DNA from 4 places in the Clostridium sartagoforme genome. Region 2 is predicted to be linked to each of the others. Evidence: riboswitches for the same ligand, from Rfam matches in the RefSeq annotation. Region 2 holds a riboswitch; each other region holds the start of a gene.

Region 1 (5,157 bases), on a different contig from region 2:
GAGGCAATTCGTTAATCTTGTCAAATACAATAATGAATTAAGAAAATCTGTAGAAGAAGAATTACAAGGTTCTCTTAAAGATTTTGTTATGGCTAGAGCTGTTATGAGCTCAGAATTTTTAGAAGAAGCAGTAGCTTATCCAAAAGAGAGTATATCTGTTGAAGTAGGAACTAAAAATATAATGAGTGTTAATGTTCCAGAGATGAAATTCCATAGACAGCTTGAGGGAGATGAAGGAAGTATATTTCCATACGGTTTTGCAAGTACATCATCTGAATTAGATGATTCAATAGCTAAGCTATATAAAATATTACCAAAGTTATTAGAACTTGCAGAAGTAGAAAAATCAACTCAGCTTATGGCAGATGAAATAGAAAAGACAAGAAGAAGGGTTAATGCTCTTGAATATATGACCATTCCTTCATTACAAGAAACTATAAAATATATAAGAATGAAGCTGGATGAAAATGAAAGAGGAGCTTTAACTAGACTTATGAAAGTTAAAGATATGATAGAAGCAAGAAATTAAGGAGATGTGAAAACATCTCCTTAATTTTGTTTACATATATAAGCTACATTATATGTTGTTTAATTACATAATAAACGTAACAGTTTTGTAATTGATAAATATGCCTATTAATAGTATAATAAAGTAATGAATTTTAGTAACTTAATGAATGATAGACGTGAGAAATCAAGGAGAAAATTATGATATATGCAATATCCTTTATATTATCTTTTTTGATAGTATATTTAATAACACCAATTTTAATTAAAGTATCTTTTAAATATAGTTTTACAGATAAACCAACTAAAAGAAAAAAGCATGGAAGAGAAATTCCACTTTGTGGTGGCTTATCTATGTTTATAAGCTTCTTTATAGTATATTTTTTTATTAATAGATATACAGCAATAGATGAAAAGTTATGGATATTTGCAGGTGCTTTATTAATATTAGCAATAGGTTTAATAGATGATACTTTTAAGACTAGAGGAAAAGAGTTCCCTATATACCCAAGGTTAATAATTCAATTATTAGCGGCATTTATAGTTTTTAAATCTGGAATAGTGTTTAGAGGATTTACAAATCCATTTACAGGAATTTACATACAATTATCAGGAGTACTACAATTTATACTAACTATGACATGGATCTTTGGCGTAACAACGGTTATAAATTGGTCTGATGGTATGGATGGCTTAGCAGGGGGATTGTCTTTGATATCATCTATAACTTTTGCAGGAGCAGCCATAATATTAAAGCAAAGTGAATCAATTAGTATGTCATTAATAGTATCAGGAGTAACACTGGGCTTTTTAATGTACAATAAATATCCAGCAAAGGTTTTTATGGGAGATTCAGGAGCTAATTTTTTAGGGTTTATCTTAAGTATAATAGCTTTAGATGGAGCTTTTAAACAAGCTACTCTAATGAGTTTATTTATACCTATTTTAGCTCTTGCAATACCTATTTTTGATAATATATTTGTTATAATAAAAAGGTTTTTAGATGGAAAACCTGTGTATCAAGCAGATAGAAGTCAAATACATTATAGATTAGAAGCAAAGGGATTTACTCCAAAGCAAGTTGTAACATATATAAATATGGTTAGCTTAGCTTTTAGTATAATTTCGATAGTATTACTTTTAATTAAGAATTAATATTTATTTCAGTGCACGGGTGTTTCTATGTTATAGGGAACAGTAATAGGACAGGTAACAGTTAACGGATACAAGTTGTTATATAGATTGGTTCTCAATTTACATCACAACTTGTTTCTTGATACCTGTGTACTTTACCAAAAAACTGTGAACCGCGAATTGTGCATTCTGAACTAATTAATATAAAAGGGGGGGCTTATTATGTATAGTGGTCAGTTAGTAAAACTAAGAGCATATAAGGAAGAAGATATAGAAAAGGCAACAGTATATATAAATAATGAAGAAGTAAAAAAACTTATGGACTCTGCAATCCCATTTCCTATGACTAAATGGCAAGAAGAAGAGTGGGTAAGAAGTAGAAAAGCAAATACGGATTTTACTTATGATTTTGCAATTGAGGATTTAAAAACTGGAAAATATATAGGCGGATGCAGTATTAATGAATGTGATGTAAAAAATAGAACTTGTGTAGTGGGAATAATGATTGGAGATAAAGAATATTGGGGCAAGGGATATGGAAGTGATGCACTAAAAGTACTAATCAAGTTTATTTTTGAAGAAGTTAACATGAATAAAATAAAACTTAATGTATTTTCATTTAATAATAGAGCAATAGCATGTTATAAGAAGGTTGGATTTAAAGAAGAAGGAATATTAAAAAAAGAGATATATAGAAATGGAAGATATTATGATGAAATAATTATGGCTATGTTTAAAGATGATAACTAAAGATTAGCCATATTTAATTAATAGTATTATTTACACAAGATATAAAATACTTTATAATTATAAAAAAGAATATACTAAGACTTTATCAAGAGTGGTGGAGGGACTGGCCCTGAGAAACCCGGCAACCTACAAAGGTGAAATGTAATAAGTGATTTTAATTTATATATTTCTATTGTGTGGTGCTAATTCCTGTTAGATAAGGGTAATTTATAGGCAATATATTAATACCCAAGTGTTATCTTTGGGTATTTTTTATTGCCTAAAAAATTATAATAGTTTTTAAAACTTAATTTTGGTGAATTATTCCTATAATTTTCACTACTTCTTATCAAGTATTCACTAAATAAACAACTGTGAATTATGCCTTGTAAACTGTGAACTTAAAAAGTGTTTTGCGCTTTTGTTAAAATATTTAAGCAATAAAATGGGGGGAAAATATGAATATTAAGAATTTATTTAATGAAAAAGAGGTGGTTTTTTCTTTTGAGATATTTCCACCAAAGCAAGAATCAAAAATCGATATAATTTACAATACCTTAGAGGAATTAAAAGATTTAAAGCCAGATTTTATTAGTGTAACTTATGGGGCAGGTGGGAGTTTATCAAAGAATATGACATGTGAAATTTCTTCAGTAGTAAAAAAGAAATATGGTATAGAGGCTTTAGCGCATTTAACTTGTATAAATTCAACTAAAACTCAAGTTGATTATATACTAAATAATTTAAAGGAATCAGGAATAGAAAATATATTGGCATTAAGGGGAGATATTCCAAGTAATTATGATGGAATTAGTGAATTTAATTATGCAAGTGATCTTATAAGTCACATTAAGAAAAGAAATGATTTTAATATAGTGGGAGCTTGTTATCCAGAAGGGCATTTAAATACTGTAGATTTAGATACAGAATTTAAAATTTTGAAGAAAAAGCAAGATTCAGGAGCAACGCATTTAATATCTCAACTGTTTTTTGATAACGAGTATTTTTATAATTTCTTAGATAAAACTAATGAGTACAATATAGATATTCCAATACAAGCAGGAATAATGCCTGTTATTAATACTAAACAAATAAAAAGGATTGTATCGTTATGTGGAGCTAAACTACCTAAAAAGTTCATTAAAATAATGAATAAATACGAATATAATCCAGAAGCCTTAAGAGATGCAGGAATCGCATATGCTATTGAGCAAATAATAGATTTAATATCAAGTGGTGTTGATGGAGTCCATTTATATACAATGAATAATGCATATGTTGCTAAGAGAATAAGTACAAATATATTTTCTATATTGGATACTATTAATAATTGTGAAAAAGTAATAAATTAGTTAATATATATATGATACTAAATAAAAAAGTTAAATATCTATATGGAGGATGAAATATGGAAAAGGTAGAAAGTTTTGAATTAGATCATAGAATAGTTAAAGCTCCTTATATTAGAAAGTGTTGTTTATTAACAGGGGAAAAAGGAGATAAGGTAACTAAATTTGATATTAGATTTTTACAACCTAACAAAGAAGCTTTTGGTACAGCAGCAATGCATGGATTAGAACATCTTCTAGCTCATGAATTAAGAGGAAGATTAGAAGGAATAATAGATTTATCACCAATGGGATGTAGAACAGGATTTTATTTGACTATTTGGGGAGATATAGAACCTTATGAAATAAAGAGTGAATTGGAATTTTCATTAAAAGAAATTTTGAATGCAACAGAAATACCTGCAGCTAATGAAATTCAATGTGGAAACTATAAGGATTTATCATTATTTGGAGCAAAGGAATATGCTAAAGAAGCATTGAAATCTGGTTTTTCACTAAATATCTATGGAGAAGAATAAATTAATAATTAAATTTTAATAACAAAAATAAAAATTATACATAAAAGAGTCATATTCTAATAAATATTATATAGAATATAACTCTTTTATTTTTATGTATAAATTATAATAGAACATAATATTAAATAAATAAAGTGAATATATAAATTTTTACATATTTCAAAATAAATAGAAATATGATACCATTTAATTATTAAAATATTTTGAAAATTTATAATATTAAGAAAAAGATACGGGGGAGATAGTTTGAGAAATACATGTGGTAAATTTAAGGAGTTAGAATTATTTATCCAGAATGGGAATGATGATGAAAGTTCTTTGATTGCGGTACTTCATCATGCACAAGGCTTATATGGATATTTAGGAAGAGAGGTTCAGGAGTATATTGCTTCTATGCTAAATATACCAGCATCTAAAGTATATGGTGTAGTAACATTTTATTCCTATTTTTCAACCGAACCAAAAGGCAAATATGTAATAAGTATATGTACAGGAACTGCTTGTTTTGTAAGAGGAGCTTGTGATATATTAGAGGATTTTAAAAAAATATTAGGCATAAAAGAAGGCGAAACTACCAAAGATGGATTATTTACTTTAGATACTTTAAGATGTGTCGGATCATGTGCTATTGCACCAGTAGTGCTTGTAAATGATAAAGTTTATGGATATTTTACTAAACCTCAAGTAAATGAATTAATAAATAATCTAAGGGAGCAAGGTTAATATGGAGAGAATAAATAATTACAATGATTTATTAGAAAGAGTTCAAGAATTTAAAAAGAATATAGAGGTTAGAGAGAATCCTGAAAAATATAATAATGGTGAAATAAAAGAAAGACATATATTAATTTGTGGAGGACCAGGATGTAAAGCTTCAAATGCTGATAATATTAGCAGAGCTTTCAATGAAGAAATAGATA
Region 2 (5,157 bases):
GATAATACCAGTTTTGTAGTTTTACTTAATTTATAGTTTTTTGATCCCTCTTCATTCTTACCATCAACATGTATATGTGGAATGATTTTATCTAAAGAATATAAAAACATAATACCGACAAGTATTCCAACAGCAGCTGGAATAAATGATAATTTTCCCATGTCTTTAGAGATATCTATTGAAGGAATAATTAATGACCATACTGATGCTGCTATCATAACTCCTGATGCAAATCCAAGAAGTATTTTATTAACTTTTTTATTCATTTCTTTCTTCATTAAATATACACAAGCAGCACCTAAAGACGTACCTACAAAAGGTATTAAGATTCCGATTAAAATATTCATTGCTACTACTCCTCCTTTACAAATAGAATGTTCTCTATTTTTATAATAATGAATTAAATTTTATTCATCATATATATCGACTTAATTTTTACTTATTAATATGTTACAACTTTTACTCATGTTTATCAAGTATTCATGGATTTCTACCCTATTTATATTCATCAAAGTCTTAAAATATATACTTATTGCTGTAAATAAGCTTATCTGCCTATTTGAATACTCTCAATAATATTAAATTTGAAAAAAAAGCTACTATTCTACATAATGTATATAGAATAGTAGCTTTATAAAATTCTCTATATTGATTCTAATGCTTGTTCAAAGTCTGAGATTATATCTCTTATATCTTCTACTCCAATTGATACTCTCATCAAATCAGGAGTTACTCCACTTGCTATCTGTTCTTTTTCAGATAATTGACTATGAGTAGTTGTTGCTGGATGTAAAAGGCAGCTTCTTACATCACCTAATGTTACTACTAATGCTACTAAATTTAATGATTTTGCAAACCTTTTTGCATCCTCTATACCGCCATTTATTCCAAAAGTTAATAATCCACTTCCTCCACCTTTTAAATATTTTTTTGCTTTATCATATTGAGAGCTCGTTTCAATATATGGATAATTAACCCATCTTATTTTAGGATGTTTTTCTAACCATTTTGCTAAATCTAAAGCATTTTGTGAATGTCTTTCCATTCTTAAATGAAGAGTTTCTAGCCCTAAGTTAGTTAAATAAGCATTAAAGGGACTTTGGCACGCCCCTAAATCTCGTCCTAATGTAACTCTTAATTTTGTTATATATGCTGCATTTCCAAAGCTTTCTACATACCTTAACCCATGATAACTTGCATCTGGTTCTGTGAAATCTTTAAATTTTCCATTTGCCCAGTTAAAATTTCCACCATCAACTACTATTCCACCAATACTTTGAGCATGACCATCTGCATATTTTGTTGTGGAATGTACTACTACATTAGCTCCATGTTCAAATGGATTACATAAGTATGGCGTTCCCACTGTGTTATCTACTATAAATGGAATTTCTAACCTTTTTGAAACATCTGCAAATTTATCAAAATCTAATATATCTAATCCTGGATTTCCTATTGTTTCTCCATATATTACTTTAGTATTATCCTTTGCACATGAAAGTATTTCTTCTTGGCTTGCTTCTGGATCTACAAAAGTAACATCTATTCCCATTTTTTTAAGATTTACTGTAAATAAGTTGACAGTTCCCCCATATAAACTCGCTGATGATATAACATGATCTCCAGCGCTGCATATATTTAATATTGCATATAATAAAGCTGCTTGTCCTGATGAGGTAGCTACTGCCCCAATACCACCTTGCAGTTTAGCAAACTTTTCTTCCAATGCTCCCACTGTTGGATTTGATATTCTGCTATATAGATGTCCTTCAGCCCCCAAATTAAATAACTTTTCTAATTGATCAGGATCATCATATTTATATGTCGCTGTTTGAAATATTGGTAATACCCTTGGCTCTCCAGCCTTTGGTGCATACCCTCCTTGAATGCATATTGTCCCTTTTTTCCATTGATTTGTCATATTAAAAGCCCCCTTTTTAATATAATTGCTTATTGCTTATACTTTTAGATATTATTTTTTAATAAAATAAAAAAAGTTACTTCAAAATAAGAAGCAACCTAAAATACTAAATTATTCATTAAAAAGTTTAATGAAATACCTTATTTGCCAAGCCATAGCTTGCAGGATTTAGCACCACACTAATTTACAAAATATCTTCATAATTTAGTAGGTTGCTAGGTTTCATAGGGCCAGTCCCTCCACCATTCTTAATAAAGTCTTTATTTATTTAATTATATTTTATAATACACTACATTTTTATACTTTTCAACCATTATTGGTAATTTTTTATAATTTTACTATTAGTTATTATATAATCTACTTTAATATCATGTTCTTCACTTTCTATTTTATCAATTACTTGAAGATCATAAGCTAAGACAACTTTATTAACTTTATAAGCTATATCCTTTAAATATCTATCGTAATATCCTCCCCCATAGCCTATTCTATTGCAATCTTTATCAAAAACAACTCCTGGTACTACTATTAAATCTATATTTTCTTTTTCAATATATTTAGAATCATCTATTGGCTCTAATATTCCCATTGAATTTTTCTTTAAATCATCAAAGGAGTTTAACTTTATTGCTTTCATTGATTTATTAGTTTTATATATTTTAGGAATAAAAACATCCTTTTTATCTTCTAAAGCTTTTTTTATTATATTTATTGTATTTATTTCATTACTAAAACTAATATAAATAAATATGTTTCTAGCATTCTTATATAACTCCGTATTTTTTAACTTATTAAATATTTCATTATCCATTATTTCTTTTTCATTCCTATTTAGTGAATCTCTTATTGATAATATTTTATTTCTTAAAATCTTTTTCTCTTCTTTTTTCATATTATTCTCCTAAAAATATCTATTGCAACTTATGCCATCTAAATTTTAATTCCTTTTATAATATATGATAATCCTAATCCTAAAAAGGCTACGACTGTTCCTAACATTAAATTATTTGTAAGTAATCCAATTGCTGTTCCAGCGATAAACCCTCCTAATATTATCAATTCATCCTTTTCTTCATTTTCATCTAATTCTTTATTTTCACCAGTTTCTTTATTTTCGTCTTTTTCTTCATATTCATTACTACTTTTATCTTCTAGATTAATTTCTTTAATAACTGTATCATTAACCATACTATCTCTATCTCTTACTAGCTCATCTAATGTTATTTCAAACAAATCACATAATACTATTAACTTTTCTATTTCAGGATAGGTTTGACCAGACTCCCACTTAGAAACCGCTTGTCTAGATACATCTAATAATTCCGCTAACTTTTCTTGCGATAATCCTTTTCCCTTTCTCAAGGACTGTAACTTTTCTGAAAATTTCATTTTTATCACCTCTATAAAAAAAATACCCTATACAAGTGTATTATACTACCAATTACTATTTGCTTTTTGTCAACCTAAAGTTGCCATGGTTTTAAATTACTAAGCAAGTTATATAGTTGACAGCATACAAGGCACAGTTCACAGTTATTTTGATTTTATAGTGAACATGGAACAAGCTTAATTATAGTCTGCTAAACTCAACTAAATTTTAATGTCCCTCACCAATTATTTTTTACCAATAACTTAATTCATTCTTAATTTAAATTCTTAATATAAGTTGGCGAAGGTAAATAAGCATATAGCGAGCTTAATACTTCTTTTCATAGCTATTTAGCTTATGAAACATATCTATTTATCGTAGCCTTTATATTCGCAATTTATATTTATAATGTCTCTCAATATAGATGCTGCTGCATTCATTGTTCCTGATGCACCACCTATTACACTAATATCCCCTAATGTATCGGTACTATAAAATACACCTTTATTTTTATCATCTACACAGTATAAAGGATGACTTTTACATATTACTTCTGGTCTTACATATGCTTTTATTTGACTACCTTCTTTATATACTTTTCCTATTAACTTAATTTTATTACCTCTCTTTTTTTCATTCATTATTAAATTCTTATCTAATAAATCTATTCCCTTTATATCAATATCTTTAATACTTAAATCAGAATTCATAATAGCATTTGCTAATATTAATATTTTTGATGCGGTATCATAACCTTGTACATCTAAATTATAGTTTGCTTCTGCAATTCCAAAGCCTATTGCCTTATTTAAAGCTTCACCATATTCAATTTCATTTTCATACATTTCACTTAAAATATAATTGCTTGTTCCATTTAATATCCCTTCAATTGCTAGTATCTCTGCTCCAGCTAAATCAAAAGTACCAACATTTATGGATGGAAGTGCACCTCCCGTTGTACATCCTATACCAAGGTTAACTTTATTTCTATTCGCCAAATTTTTTAGATTTTTATATTGTAATAGTATTGGTCCTTTATTTCCTGTTACTACATTAATAGAATTTTCTAGTGCTAATTTTATATGAGTTAATCCTGGTTCGCCTGTCTCTATATTAGTGTTTGTTAGTTCTACTAAAGTATCTATATCTTTATTTTTTATAATAGTATTTATATTTATATTTTCATCAAACTTATCTTTATATGTTTTTAAATTAAAATTATTTTTTATAATTTCTTCAATATCTATTCCATTATTATTGTAAATTCCACCATCACTTTTTATTATATATTTTATTTTTATATCTAAATTCATAGATTTTAATGTATCTTTTTTATCTTGTAATAATTTTATTAAAGCTTTAGCTACTCCGCCATAGCCTAATATTCCTATATCCATATTCAGACCTCCCTTTAATATAATTATAACTAAGTTTCTAGTAGTATCAATTTTCTTTTTATTAATCTTGAATAATTATATATTTAATTTTATGGTTAATATAAAAATCCTTAATATAATAAGGCTATCCTTCTAACTAATAAATCACACTTATTTAATGTAATTTAGCTTAGTCAGAAGTATAGCCTTTTTCTATTTTGTAAAAATTCTTAAATTTAAAAATTAAATTCATCCGTAATTTGAAATAATATCTTTATTCCTTAATTACATATCTTAAAGAATAAACCTCACTATTTACATAATCTATACCAAATTCTATAGGTTTAGAATATTGATCATAATTTGTGGTAATTATCTCAATGACAATTGCTTTTCCTGTATCTGAAAAGAATTTAGCTTTTTCTCCTAATAATTCTACTGCTTTTAATTTTTGATAAGAATGATTTATCTTAATATTATATTTTTTTCTC
Region 3 (5,157 bases), on a different contig from region 2:
CTTAGTTAGTTGGCAAAATTGGGATGATAATATAAGACTTAGAAAAAAGGAAGCCATAGATTCTTATAAAGTATTATTGAAAGATGAAATTAATTATTGGATATTTATTCAATATATATTCTTTAAACAATGGTATAGTTTAAAGAAATATACTAATGATAACGGAATTAAAATAATAGGTGATATTCCCATTTATGTAGCAGAAGATAGTGCAGATATTTGGAGTAATCCACAATACTTTAATGTTGATGAAAATATGTTACCAATAACAGTGGCTGGATGCCCTCCAGATACCTTTTCAGCTACTGGACAGCTTTGGGGAAATCCTATATATAACTGGGATAACTTAGATAGAGATGGTTATAGCTGGTGGATTGATAGAGTTAGAGAGAGTTTTAAATTATATGATGTAGTAAGAATAGATCATTTTAGAGGCTTTGAGGCATATTGGGAAATACCATATGGAAATAAGACAGCTGAGTTTGGTCAATGGACTAAGGGACCTGGAATAAAATTATTTGATGCTATAAAAAATAGTCTTGGCGAAGTAGATATAATAGCAGAAGATTTAGGAATGATGACACAAGGGGTAATAGATCTTAGAGATACTACAGGATTCCCAGGAATGAAAATATTACAGTTTGGATTTGGTGATGGGGATAGTAGAGATTTACCACATAATTATCCAATTAATTGTGTAGCGTATACTGGCACCCATGATAATGATACTATTTGTGGATGGTATAATGTTACTGGAAGCAAAAATGAAATTGAAAAAGCTAAAAACTACTTGAACTTAACTTATGAAGAAGGGATAGCAAAAGGCTTAATAAGAGGGGTCTGGGGAAGTCCAGCTTACTTAGCAGTAACTACAATGCAAGATTTCTTAGGGCTAGGTAATAGCGCTAGAATGAATATGCCTTCAACATTAGGAGGAAATTGGATGTGGAGAGCATCTAAAAAAGATTTTAGTGAAAAATTAGCAAAAGAAATTTATTCTTTAACTAAATTATATGGTAGATGATTTAAGCTATACTAATCATTAATAAATTTCTTATAAATCACAAATAAAGCTCATGGAGAGAATATTATCCATGAGCTTTATTCATAATAATAACATGCGGTCTTTACAATTCATAGTTCATAGTGAACTGAATAAGTTTTATTAAGGGTGGTTTAAGATGAAAGTATTAATAATGAGTGTAAATTTAAGAGCAAGTTGGGTACATTCTTTAAAAGAAAAAAGAATGATAGTTAGAAGTGTAACTCAAAAATTGAAAAATAAATTTAATATATCAGTAAATGAAATAGAAAACCAAGATCTACATCAAAGCATAGTTATTGGTATATCAGGAATATGTGCTAGTAGCTCGCAAGCAGATTCTACTGTAGAAAACATAATTAATTTTATAGAATTAAATACAGATGCAGAGCTTGTTAATGTAGAAAAAGATATTATAGTATTTAAATTTTTATAGGTATAGATAAATAAGTTTTAAGATATATATTGACAAATTCAAATTATATATGTATATTAATATCAATAGAAAAATTTAATATTTTAATACGTTTCTTATCAAGAGTGGTGGAGGGACTGGCCCTGTGAAACCCAGCAACCTATAATAGGATTATGATAAGTCTAATTTATGTTAGATAATTATATTTTATTATGTTTGGTGCTAAATCCTGCAGCTTTTAGCTGATAGATGAGAGAATAAATTAATATGTGACATTATACGCACTAGAGATTTATTCTCTAGTGCGTTTTTTATTCTTTTGAAAATATTACTTTTTTATTTCTTTAATTTTCTTAGGGGGGAATATAATCATGATTGAAATAAATAATTTAACCAAAAGCTTTGGTGAGATACAGGTTATAAAAAATGTGTCTATTAAAATACAAAAGGGAGAAATATATGGAATTATAGGACATAGTGGTGCTGGTAAATCCACTTTGTTAAGATGTATAAATGGATTAGAAGCCTACGAAGATGGTTCACTTACAGTTATGGGACGTGAAGTTAAATCTTTAAAGGGGCTGGAACTAAGAGAATTTAGAAAAGATTTGGGTATGATATTTCAAAGCTTTAATTTATTAAATAGAAAAACAGTCTTTGAAAATATAGCCTTACCTTTAGAAGTTTGGGGATATGAAAAAGTAAGAATTAAAAGTAGAGTAAATGAGCTTTTAAATTTAGTAGGACTTTCTGAAAAGGCTAATGTAAAACCATCAAGTTTAAGTGGTGGACAAAAACAAAGAGTAGCAATAGCAAGGGCTTTAGCATTAGAACCTAAAATTCTACTTTGTGATGAAGCTACTTCAGCATTAGATCCTAAAATAACAAAAGATATATTAGCACTTTTATCAAAAATAAATAAAGAACTAGGAATTACAATAGTTATTGTTACTCACCAGATGGAAGTTGTCAAAGAGGTATGCGAAAAGGTTGCACTAATAGAAGACGGAATTTTAAAAGCTCAAGGCAAATCGGAAGACTTATTTTTAAACCCAGGAGTTTCACTTAAAAAATTTTTAGGTGAACAAGATGACGAATTACTACCTACAACAGGAGTAAATATAAAGTTATTTTTTCCAAGTACATCATCAGAAAATGCACTTATAACAAAGATGGCCAGAGAAATTAATGTAGACTTTTCAATAGTTTGGGGAAAACTAGAAAAATTTAGAGAAGATGTTCTTGGAAGTTTAGTAATAAATATAGCGCAAGAAGATAAAGAAAAGGTAATTAAATATCTACAAGATAAGAATGTAATATTGGAGGTGATTAATTAATGTTAGAAATATTATTACCGGCATTTAATAAAACAATTATAATGGTATTTTTTTCAACACTATTTTCAGTAATTTTAGGCTTTATTCCCGCTATAGCATTAATAGTTACAGCTCCTAAAGGATTAAAACCAAATAAGATAATATATAATACATTGGACAGTATAATAAATATTTTAAGAAGTTTTCCTTTTTTAATACTAATGGTAGCAATAGTACCATTTACAAAATTAATAGTTGGAAAATCAATTGGAACTGAAGCAGCAATAGTGCCATTAACAGTAGCAGCAGCACCTTTTGTAGCAAGAATTATAGAATCAGCTTTAAAAGAAGTAGATCCAGGAGTAGTAGAAGCAGCAAAATCCTTCGGAGCTTCTAATACACAAATAATTTTTAAGGTAATGTTAAAAGAAGCAAACCCTTCTATAATATCTGGATTAACATTAACAATAATAAGCATAATAGGGTATTCAGCAATGGCTGGAACAGTAGGTGGAGGAGGTCTTGGAGACGTAGCAATAAGGTACGGATACCAAAGATACCAGACAGATGTAATGATTGTGACAGTAATAATCTTAGTAATAATAGTACAAGCATTACAAACTCTAGGAAATTACTTGTATAAGAAACTATCGTAACAATTAACGGTTAACGATTAACGATTAACAATTATTAATAGCTATTATAATTTAAAATGTTATTTATTAAATTTAAATATAAAATAAAAAAACTAACTAAAAAAGAATGAGATGAAACTAATAAAAGAAAAAAGACCATAACTAAAGGAACTCTGCAAGAGTTTCATCCACAATTATTCACTATTAATTCTTAATTATAACAAGGGGGTTTTTATATGAAAAGAAAATCAATTTTATCAATTTTATTAACAGGGGCTTTAGCAATAAGTTTAGTAGGATGTGGAGGAGCAAAGCCAGATAATAGTACAGGCTCAGCATCATCAGAAGACAAAACAATAACAATAGGGGTTACACCAGTTCCACATAAGGATATAGTAGAGGCTATAAAGCCAGAACTTGAAGGAAAAGGATATACAGTTAATATAGTTGAGTTCACTGACTATGTAACACCGAATACATCTTTAGAAGAAGGAGAGTTAGATGCAAACTACTTTCAAACTATAGCTTATTTAGATGAAACTAATGAAGGAAAGGGATTGCATTTAACTTATACAAAGGGAGTGCACTTAGAGCCTTTAGCAGTTTATTCAAGAAAAATTAAGGACCTAAAAGAGTTAGAGGATGGAGCGACAGTTGCTGTGCCAAATGACCCATCTAACGAAGCAAGAGCTTTAAGAGTTTTAGAAAACTCAGGATTAATAAAGTTAAAAGATGGTGAACTAGTTACTCCAAAGGATATAACAGAAAATCCAAAGAACTTAAAATTCGAAGAATTAGAAGCAGCACAACTTCCAAGAGTTTTAGATGAAGTAGGGCTAGCGGTTATAAATGGTAACTATGCATTAGAAGCTGGTCTAAGTCCAGCAAAAGATGCAGTATTCGTAGAAGATGCTAATTCAGAGGCATCAAAGAAATATCACAATGTAATAGCAATAAAAGAAGGAAATGAAAATATCCAAAAGATTAAGGATTTGACTGAAGCATTAACATCAGATACAGTTAAAAAGTATATTGAAGAAAAATATTCAGATGGATCAGTGCTTCCAGTTTTCTAAGAGCTTTTGATATATTAACTTCAATAAAGAGTAGATAATAAATCGGCTGAATTATATTTATTTTAGCGATTAATTGTCTACTCTTTAATTTTTTGAGGTGAATTACATTTTGATATTTATGATATAATAAATATTAAAATATATTACTAAAGCAAAGAGAAAAAGGAGAACTAAATGAAAAAAATAAGTATCCTAATAATCATAGTATTTATATTATTTAGTAAGAGTTGTAGCTATGAGGATATTAATAAAAATACAGAAGAGACCACTATAAAAATAGAAAATGAAGAAACATCATATAGGATAGATAAAAAAATTAGTGAAATAGCAGGGATTTATAAAGATAATATATCTATATACTATAAAAACTTAGATACTGAAGAAGAATATTTATTAAATCCAGATAGGTATTATATAGCAGCAAGTACAACAAAAGTTCCATTATGCATGATGATTTTAGACCAAGTATTTGAAGAGGCATTAAATTTGGAAGATGAAATTTATTATGAGGAAGAAGATGATGAAGATGGAAGTGGGGTACTATATTATTTAGAGGATGTTACAAATGTTACAATAGGGGAAGCTGTAAGATTATCAATAATTGAATCTGATAATGTTGCTAAAAATATGCTTCGTAGAATTAGTGAAATATCAATAACAGATTATTTAATAG
Region 4 (5,157 bases), 240 kb from region 2:
GAAAAACTAATATAAAAAATATATAAAAAAAGAAATCGAAGAGATATAATTATATTAAATAAGGGCGTAACTATGAATGGAAAAACAATGTAAAAGCTAAATCTAATAATAAAAAATAAAATTTTATAATATTGAAATGAGGAGTGAAAATATGCACAGTGTAAACGAAGACAGATATAAAAAGATGAAATATATTAGATGTGGGAGTAGCGGATTATTGCTGCCAAGAGTGGCTTTAGGATTATGGCATAATTTTGGATCGGTAGACCCTATGGAAAATCAAAAGGCAATCATATTTGAAGCTTTTAATAATGGAATAACACATTTTGATTTAGCAAACAACTATGGACCTATATATGGATCTGCTGAAGAAAATTTTGGTAGAATATTAAAAAATAATCTTAGTAGTTATAGAGATGAAATGATAATATCTACTAAAGCAGGTTATGATATGTGGCCTGGTCCTTATGGTAATGGTGGTTCAAGAAAATACTTGATTTCAAGCTTAGACCAAAGTTTAAAAAGAATGAGTTTAGATTATGTTGATATATTTTACCATCATAGACCAGATCCAAATACACCTTTAGAAGAAACAATGTCAGCTTTAACTGATATAGTTAAACAAGGAAAAGCACTATATGTAGGATTATCAAATTATCATCCTAAAGAATTAAAAGAAGCTTCTAAAATATTAAAGGAAAACAAGACTCCATGCCTTATTCATCAATTTAGCTACAGTATGTTTAATCGTTGGAGTGAAGTTGAAGGCTTGCATGAAGTTCATAGAGAAGAAGGAATAGGATCAATAGCATTTTCACCTTTAGCTCAAGGAGTATTGACTAATAAATATCTTAAGGGAATTCCAGAAGATTCAAGGGCTAAAAAAATAAGTAGTAGATTTTTAAATGAAAAAGATATAACTACTGAAAAAATTAATAAGCTAATGGAATTAAACAAAATAGCAGAAAGTAGAAATCAAAGTTTAGCACAAATGGCTTTAGCTTGGGTATTAAGAGATGATTTGGTTACAACAGTTCTTATTGGAGCTAGTAAGCCAGAGCAAATAATAGACAATAAAAATATAATAAATAATTTAGTTTTTAGTGGCAGGGAAATCGAAATGATTGAAGCAATATTGAATTCAAAATAAAATTATTTACTAGATTAATTATCTAAAAAAAGAAATAAAACTATTGACATGAAAAATATATAGGGATATAATACGAAACAAGAACAAAAATTAAATAAGTTTTTATCAAGAAAGACGGAGGGACTGGCCCTATGAAGTCTGGCAACCTGAATTATATTATAATTATATTAGTTATAATTATAAGCTTTTATAGTTTAAGGTGCTAAATCCTGCAGATGTAATTGCATCTGAAAGATAAGAATGAGAAAAATATATATGTGTATAATACACTGCTTTCTTATTTTTAGGAAAGCAGTTTTTTTTATTCCTTAGGAAATTATGAATAGTTTAAAATTTGAGTAATGTGATTACTTGAAGCTAAGAAACAAAACAAACAAAATTATATGTGTCCACTTTTTTGGGGCAAAAGGAGGGAAAATATGATTATATTAAAAAATTTACACAAAACCTATGAATCAAAAGCTAATAAAATAGAAGCAGTTAAGGATGTAACACTAAATATTAATAAAGGTGAAATTTATGGAATTATAGGATTTAGTGGAGCAGGAAAATCAACATTAGTTAGATGTATAAACTTTTTAGAAAAACCAACTAATGGACAAGTAGTTATAGATGGGAAAGATTTAAGTACTTTATCAAATAAGGAACTTAGAGAAGAAAGAAAAAAGATAGGAATGATATTTCAGCATTTTAATTTGATGAAATCTAGAACAGTATTTGAAAATATAGCTTATCCACTTAAAGGGAGTAGTTACTCAAAAGAAGAGATAAAAAATAAAGTTAAAGATTTATTAAAACTTGTTGAACTTGATGACAAGGCAGATTCTTATCCATCTCAATTAAGTGGAGGACAAAAACAAAGGGTTGGAATTGCAAGAGCTTTAGCAAATGATCCAAAGGTTTTGCTTTGTGATGAAGCAACTAGTGCCTTAGATCCACAAACCACAAAGTCTATATTAAAACTTTTAAAAGAAGTAAATAAAAAGTTTGGAATAACAATAGTAATAATAACTCATGAAATGCAAGTTGTTAAAGAAATATGTACAAGGGCAGCAGTTATGGAAAATGGTAAGGTAGTTGAGGAAGGAAGTATATTTAAAATATTCTCAGAGCCTAAAGAAAAAGTTACAAAAAACTTTATAGATAGTACATCTTCACTAAGCAATATATATGATTTGATAGAAAATAAATCTTCAGTTGTAGATATTAAAGAAAATGAAAAAATTTTAAAATTAAAATATATAGAAAACAGTACAACAGAGCCAATAATTTCAATAGTATCCAGAGAATTTAATGTAGATACCAATATAATATTTGGGAATATAGAAATAATTCAAGAATCTCCGCTGGGGGGACTTGTTGTAATAATAAGAGGTGAAGAAGCCAAGATTAATAATGTTATAAGTTATTTACAAGAAAATAATGTAGAAGTTGAGGTGATTAAAGATGGAAGGCTTAGTGCAAAAATTACTGCCTAATGTAATAACAAAGATACCAGATATATTCAAGGCTACAGGAGAAACACTAATTATGATTTTAGTAGCAGGCCTTATATCATTTGTTATAGGAATTATTTTAGGAGTCATATTAGTAGTAACGAGAGAAGGAAATATATTAGAAAATAAACCAGTATATTTTGTTTTAGAAAAAGTAATAAATATAACTAGATCAATACCATTTATTATATTATTAGCAGCTGTTATACCATTAACTAGGGCCATAGTAGGAACAGCTATAGGAACAAAAGGTTCCTTTGTACCATTAGTTTTAGGAACAATACCATTTTTTGCAAGGCAAATAGAAAGTGCTTTATCTGAAACTGATAAGGGGATAATAGAAGCTGCTGAAGCAATGGGATCATCACCATTTGAAATAATTTTTAGAGTATATTTAAAAGAAGGTGTACCAAACATCGTAAGGGCTACAACAATAACTTTTGTAAGCTTAGTTGGATTAACAGCTATGGCAGGTTCAGTGGGAGGAGGTGGTCTTGGAGATTTAGCAATTAGATATGGATATCAAAGATATCAAGTAGATATAACTTTTGTAACTGTTATAATCCTACTTATTTTAGTAAATATAATTCAAGGGGCAGGAAATATAATAATAAAAAAAACAACACATTAAAATTAAGCAATAAGAAATAAATTAAAAGGGGCGTTAAAATATGAAAACAAGAAAATTATTAAATATTATAATATCAGGAACATTACTTTTATCATTGGCAGGATGCCAAGGGGCAAAGACAGAGAATACAGATGGAAAGAATAAAGTAGTTAAGGTAGGAGTAGTTGGTGAAAATACAGATCAATGGGAGCCTGTAATAAAGAATCTTCAAGAAGAAGGAATAACTTTAGAGCTTGTTACCTTTTCTGATTATAGTCAGCCAAATCAAGCTTTAGCAGATAAAGAAATAGATTTAAATTCCTTCCAACATTATGCATATTTAAATCAAGATATTAAAGATAGAAATTTAGATTTATCAGTTATTGGAGAAACGATAATAGCTCCACTTGGGGTATATTCTAATAAAATAAAATCTTTAGATGAATTAAAAGATGGTGATTCCATTGCAATACCAAGTGATGCAACTAATGGGGGAAGAGCATTAAAGGTTTTAGAATCAGCAGGAGTTATTAAAGTAAATGAAACAGCAGGATATACTCCAACTTTAAGTGATATAACGCAAAATCCTAAAAATATTAAATTTGTAGAAGTTGAAGCTGCACAAACTCCAAGATTATTAGCCGATGTAGCTGCAGCATTAATAAACGGTGGACATGCAGTTGATGCAGGATTTAATCCTAAAAATGATTCTATTTATTTAGAACAAGTTAAAGAAGGTACTGATAATCCTTATATAAATATAATAGTTTCAAGAACTGAGGATAAAGACAATGAACTGTATAAGAAGGTTGTAGATGCCTATAGATCAGAAGATGTAGCAAAGGTTATAGAAGAAGTATATAAAGGGGCTTATATACCAACTTGGAAATAATAAAGAATATTATTAAATAAGTATCTATCTTATAGGGCTTTAATAGATAGTACTAAATATAAGGGGGCTTTTTAATGAATATAAAAGATTATGTAATAAAGGAAAAAGATTATATTACCTCTTTAAGAAGGTATTTTCATAAACATCCAGAAGAAAGCTTAAAAGAATATAATACAGCAAAAAAAATAGAAGAAGAATTAGATAAGTTGAATATTCCACATAAGAGAGTTGGGGCAACTGGTGTTTTAGGAATAATAAAAGGTAAAAATGAATCAAATAGAATTTTAGCAATAAGGGCAGATATAGATGCTCTTAAAGTTCCAGATTCAAAAGATGTAGAATATAAATCACAAAGCAATGGATATAATCATGCTTGTGGTCATGATGGGCATACAGCTAGTCTTCTTGGAACAGCAAAAATTTTAAAAGAAAAAGAAAAAGAGTTAAATGGAGAAGTAAGATTAATTTTTCAACAAGCTGAAGAAGTTGGACAAGGAGCTAAGGTATTTATAAAGGAAGGATACTTAGATGGTGTAGAAGAAATACTTGGAGCACATGTGGCATCCCATTTAGAGGTAGGCAAAGTATCAGTAACAAGTGGTCCAATTTCTGCTTCATGTGATTATTTTAAAATAACTGTTAAAGGAAAAGGCGGTCACGTATCTGCACCACATTTATCAACTGATGCCTTATATATTGCAAGCCAAATAGTAGTAAATCTACAGTCAATAGTAAGTAGACAAACTGATCCAGTTGATACAGTAGTAGTAGGAGTTGGTTTGATTAGAGGGGGAACTACTTACAATACAGTAGCAGAAGAAATTGTTTTAGAAGGAACAACAAGAAGTTTTACTTTTGAATCAAGAGAAAAAACTAATAAATCAGTAGAGAAAATAGCAAAGTCTATTGGAGAAATATATGGAGCAGAAGTTATAGTAGAATTTAGAGACTATGCTTCACCTCTTATAAATGATGAAAAAGTCAGTGAAGAAGTGGCGGTTATTGCTAG

The links. A riboswitch is a leader RNA that binds a small molecule or an ion and turns the genes downstream of it on or off. The one in region 2 is predicted to bind S-adenosylmethionine.
Region 1: another riboswitch for S-adenosylmethionine. It lies ahead of metF (methylenetetrahydrofolate reductase [NAD(P)H]); the one in region 2 lies ahead of ABDZ60_RS04040 (O-acetylhomoserine aminocarboxypropyltransferase/cysteine synthase family protein).
Region 3: another riboswitch for S-adenosylmethionine. It lies ahead of ABDZ60_RS15260 (methionine ABC transporter ATP-binding protein); the one in region 2 lies ahead of ABDZ60_RS04040 (O-acetylhomoserine aminocarboxypropyltransferase/cysteine synthase family protein).
Region 4: another riboswitch for S-adenosylmethionine. It lies ahead of ABDZ60_RS04975 (methionine ABC transporter ATP-binding protein); the one in region 2 lies ahead of ABDZ60_RS04040 (O-acetylhomoserine aminocarboxypropyltransferase/cysteine synthase family protein).

Annotation. Positions count from the first base shown of each region.
Region 1 is NZ_BAAACH010000037.1:187,264-192,420, reverse strand. Features, by position in the region: gene ABDZ60_RS14855 (V-type ATP synthase subunit D) at 1-529, shown strand, start outside; gene ABDZ60_RS14850 (MraY family glycosyltransferase) at 709-1,662, shown strand; gene ABDZ60_RS14845 (GNAT family N-acetyltransferase) at 1,864-2,391, shown strand; SAM riboswitch class I at 2,471-2,594, shown strand; gene metF (methylenetetrahydrofolate reductase [NAD(P)H]) at 2,829-3,722, shown strand; gene ABDZ60_RS14835 (S-ribosylhomocysteine lyase) at 3,779-4,237, shown strand; gene ABDZ60_RS14830 (NADH-quinone oxidoreductase subunit NuoE family protein) at 4,484-4,960, shown strand; gene ABDZ60_RS14825 (NADH-ubiquinone oxidoreductase-F iron-sulfur binding region domain-containing protein) at 4,962-5,157, shown strand, end outside.
Region 2 is NZ_BAAACH010000011.1:58,287-63,443, reverse strand. Features, by position in the region: gene ABDZ60_RS04045 (ZIP family metal transporter) at 1-347, opposite strand, end outside; gene ABDZ60_RS04040 (O-acetylhomoserine aminocarboxypropyltransferase/cysteine synthase family protein) at 644-1,921, opposite strand; SAM riboswitch class I at 2,059-2,179, opposite strand; gene ABDZ60_RS04035 (5-formyltetrahydrofolate cyclo-ligase) at 2,235-2,813, opposite strand; gene ABDZ60_RS04030 (helix-turn-helix domain-containing protein) at 2,852-3,310, opposite strand; gene ABDZ60_RS04025 (homoserine dehydrogenase) at 3,659-4,687, opposite strand; gene ABDZ60_RS04020 (GntR family transcriptional regulator) at 4,941-5,157, opposite strand, start outside.
Region 3 is NZ_BAAACH010000037.1:279,109-284,265, reverse strand. Features, by position in the region: gene malQ (4-alpha-glucanotransferase) at 1-1,024, shown strand, start outside; gene ABDZ60_RS15265 (DUF503 domain-containing protein) at 1,182-1,478, shown strand; SAM riboswitch class I at 1,571-1,713, shown strand; gene ABDZ60_RS15260 (methionine ABC transporter ATP-binding protein) at 1,829-2,794, shown strand; gene ABDZ60_RS15255 (methionine ABC transporter permease) at 2,794-3,429, shown strand; gene ABDZ60_RS15250 (MetQ/NlpA family ABC transporter substrate-binding protein) at 3,645-4,484, shown strand; gene ABDZ60_RS15245 (serine hydrolase) at 4,659-5,157, shown strand, end outside.
Region 4 is NZ_BAAACH010000011.1:300,666-305,822, forward strand. Features, by position in the region: gene mgrA (L-glyceraldehyde 3-phosphate reductase) at 152-1,150, shown strand; SAM riboswitch class I at 1,250-1,391, shown strand; gene ABDZ60_RS04975 (methionine ABC transporter ATP-binding protein) at 1,570-2,628, shown strand; gene ABDZ60_RS04980 (methionine ABC transporter permease) at 2,597-3,277, shown strand; gene ABDZ60_RS04985 (MetQ/NlpA family ABC transporter substrate-binding protein) at 3,318-4,148, shown strand; gene ABDZ60_RS04990 (M20 metallopeptidase family protein) at 4,223-5,157, shown strand, end outside.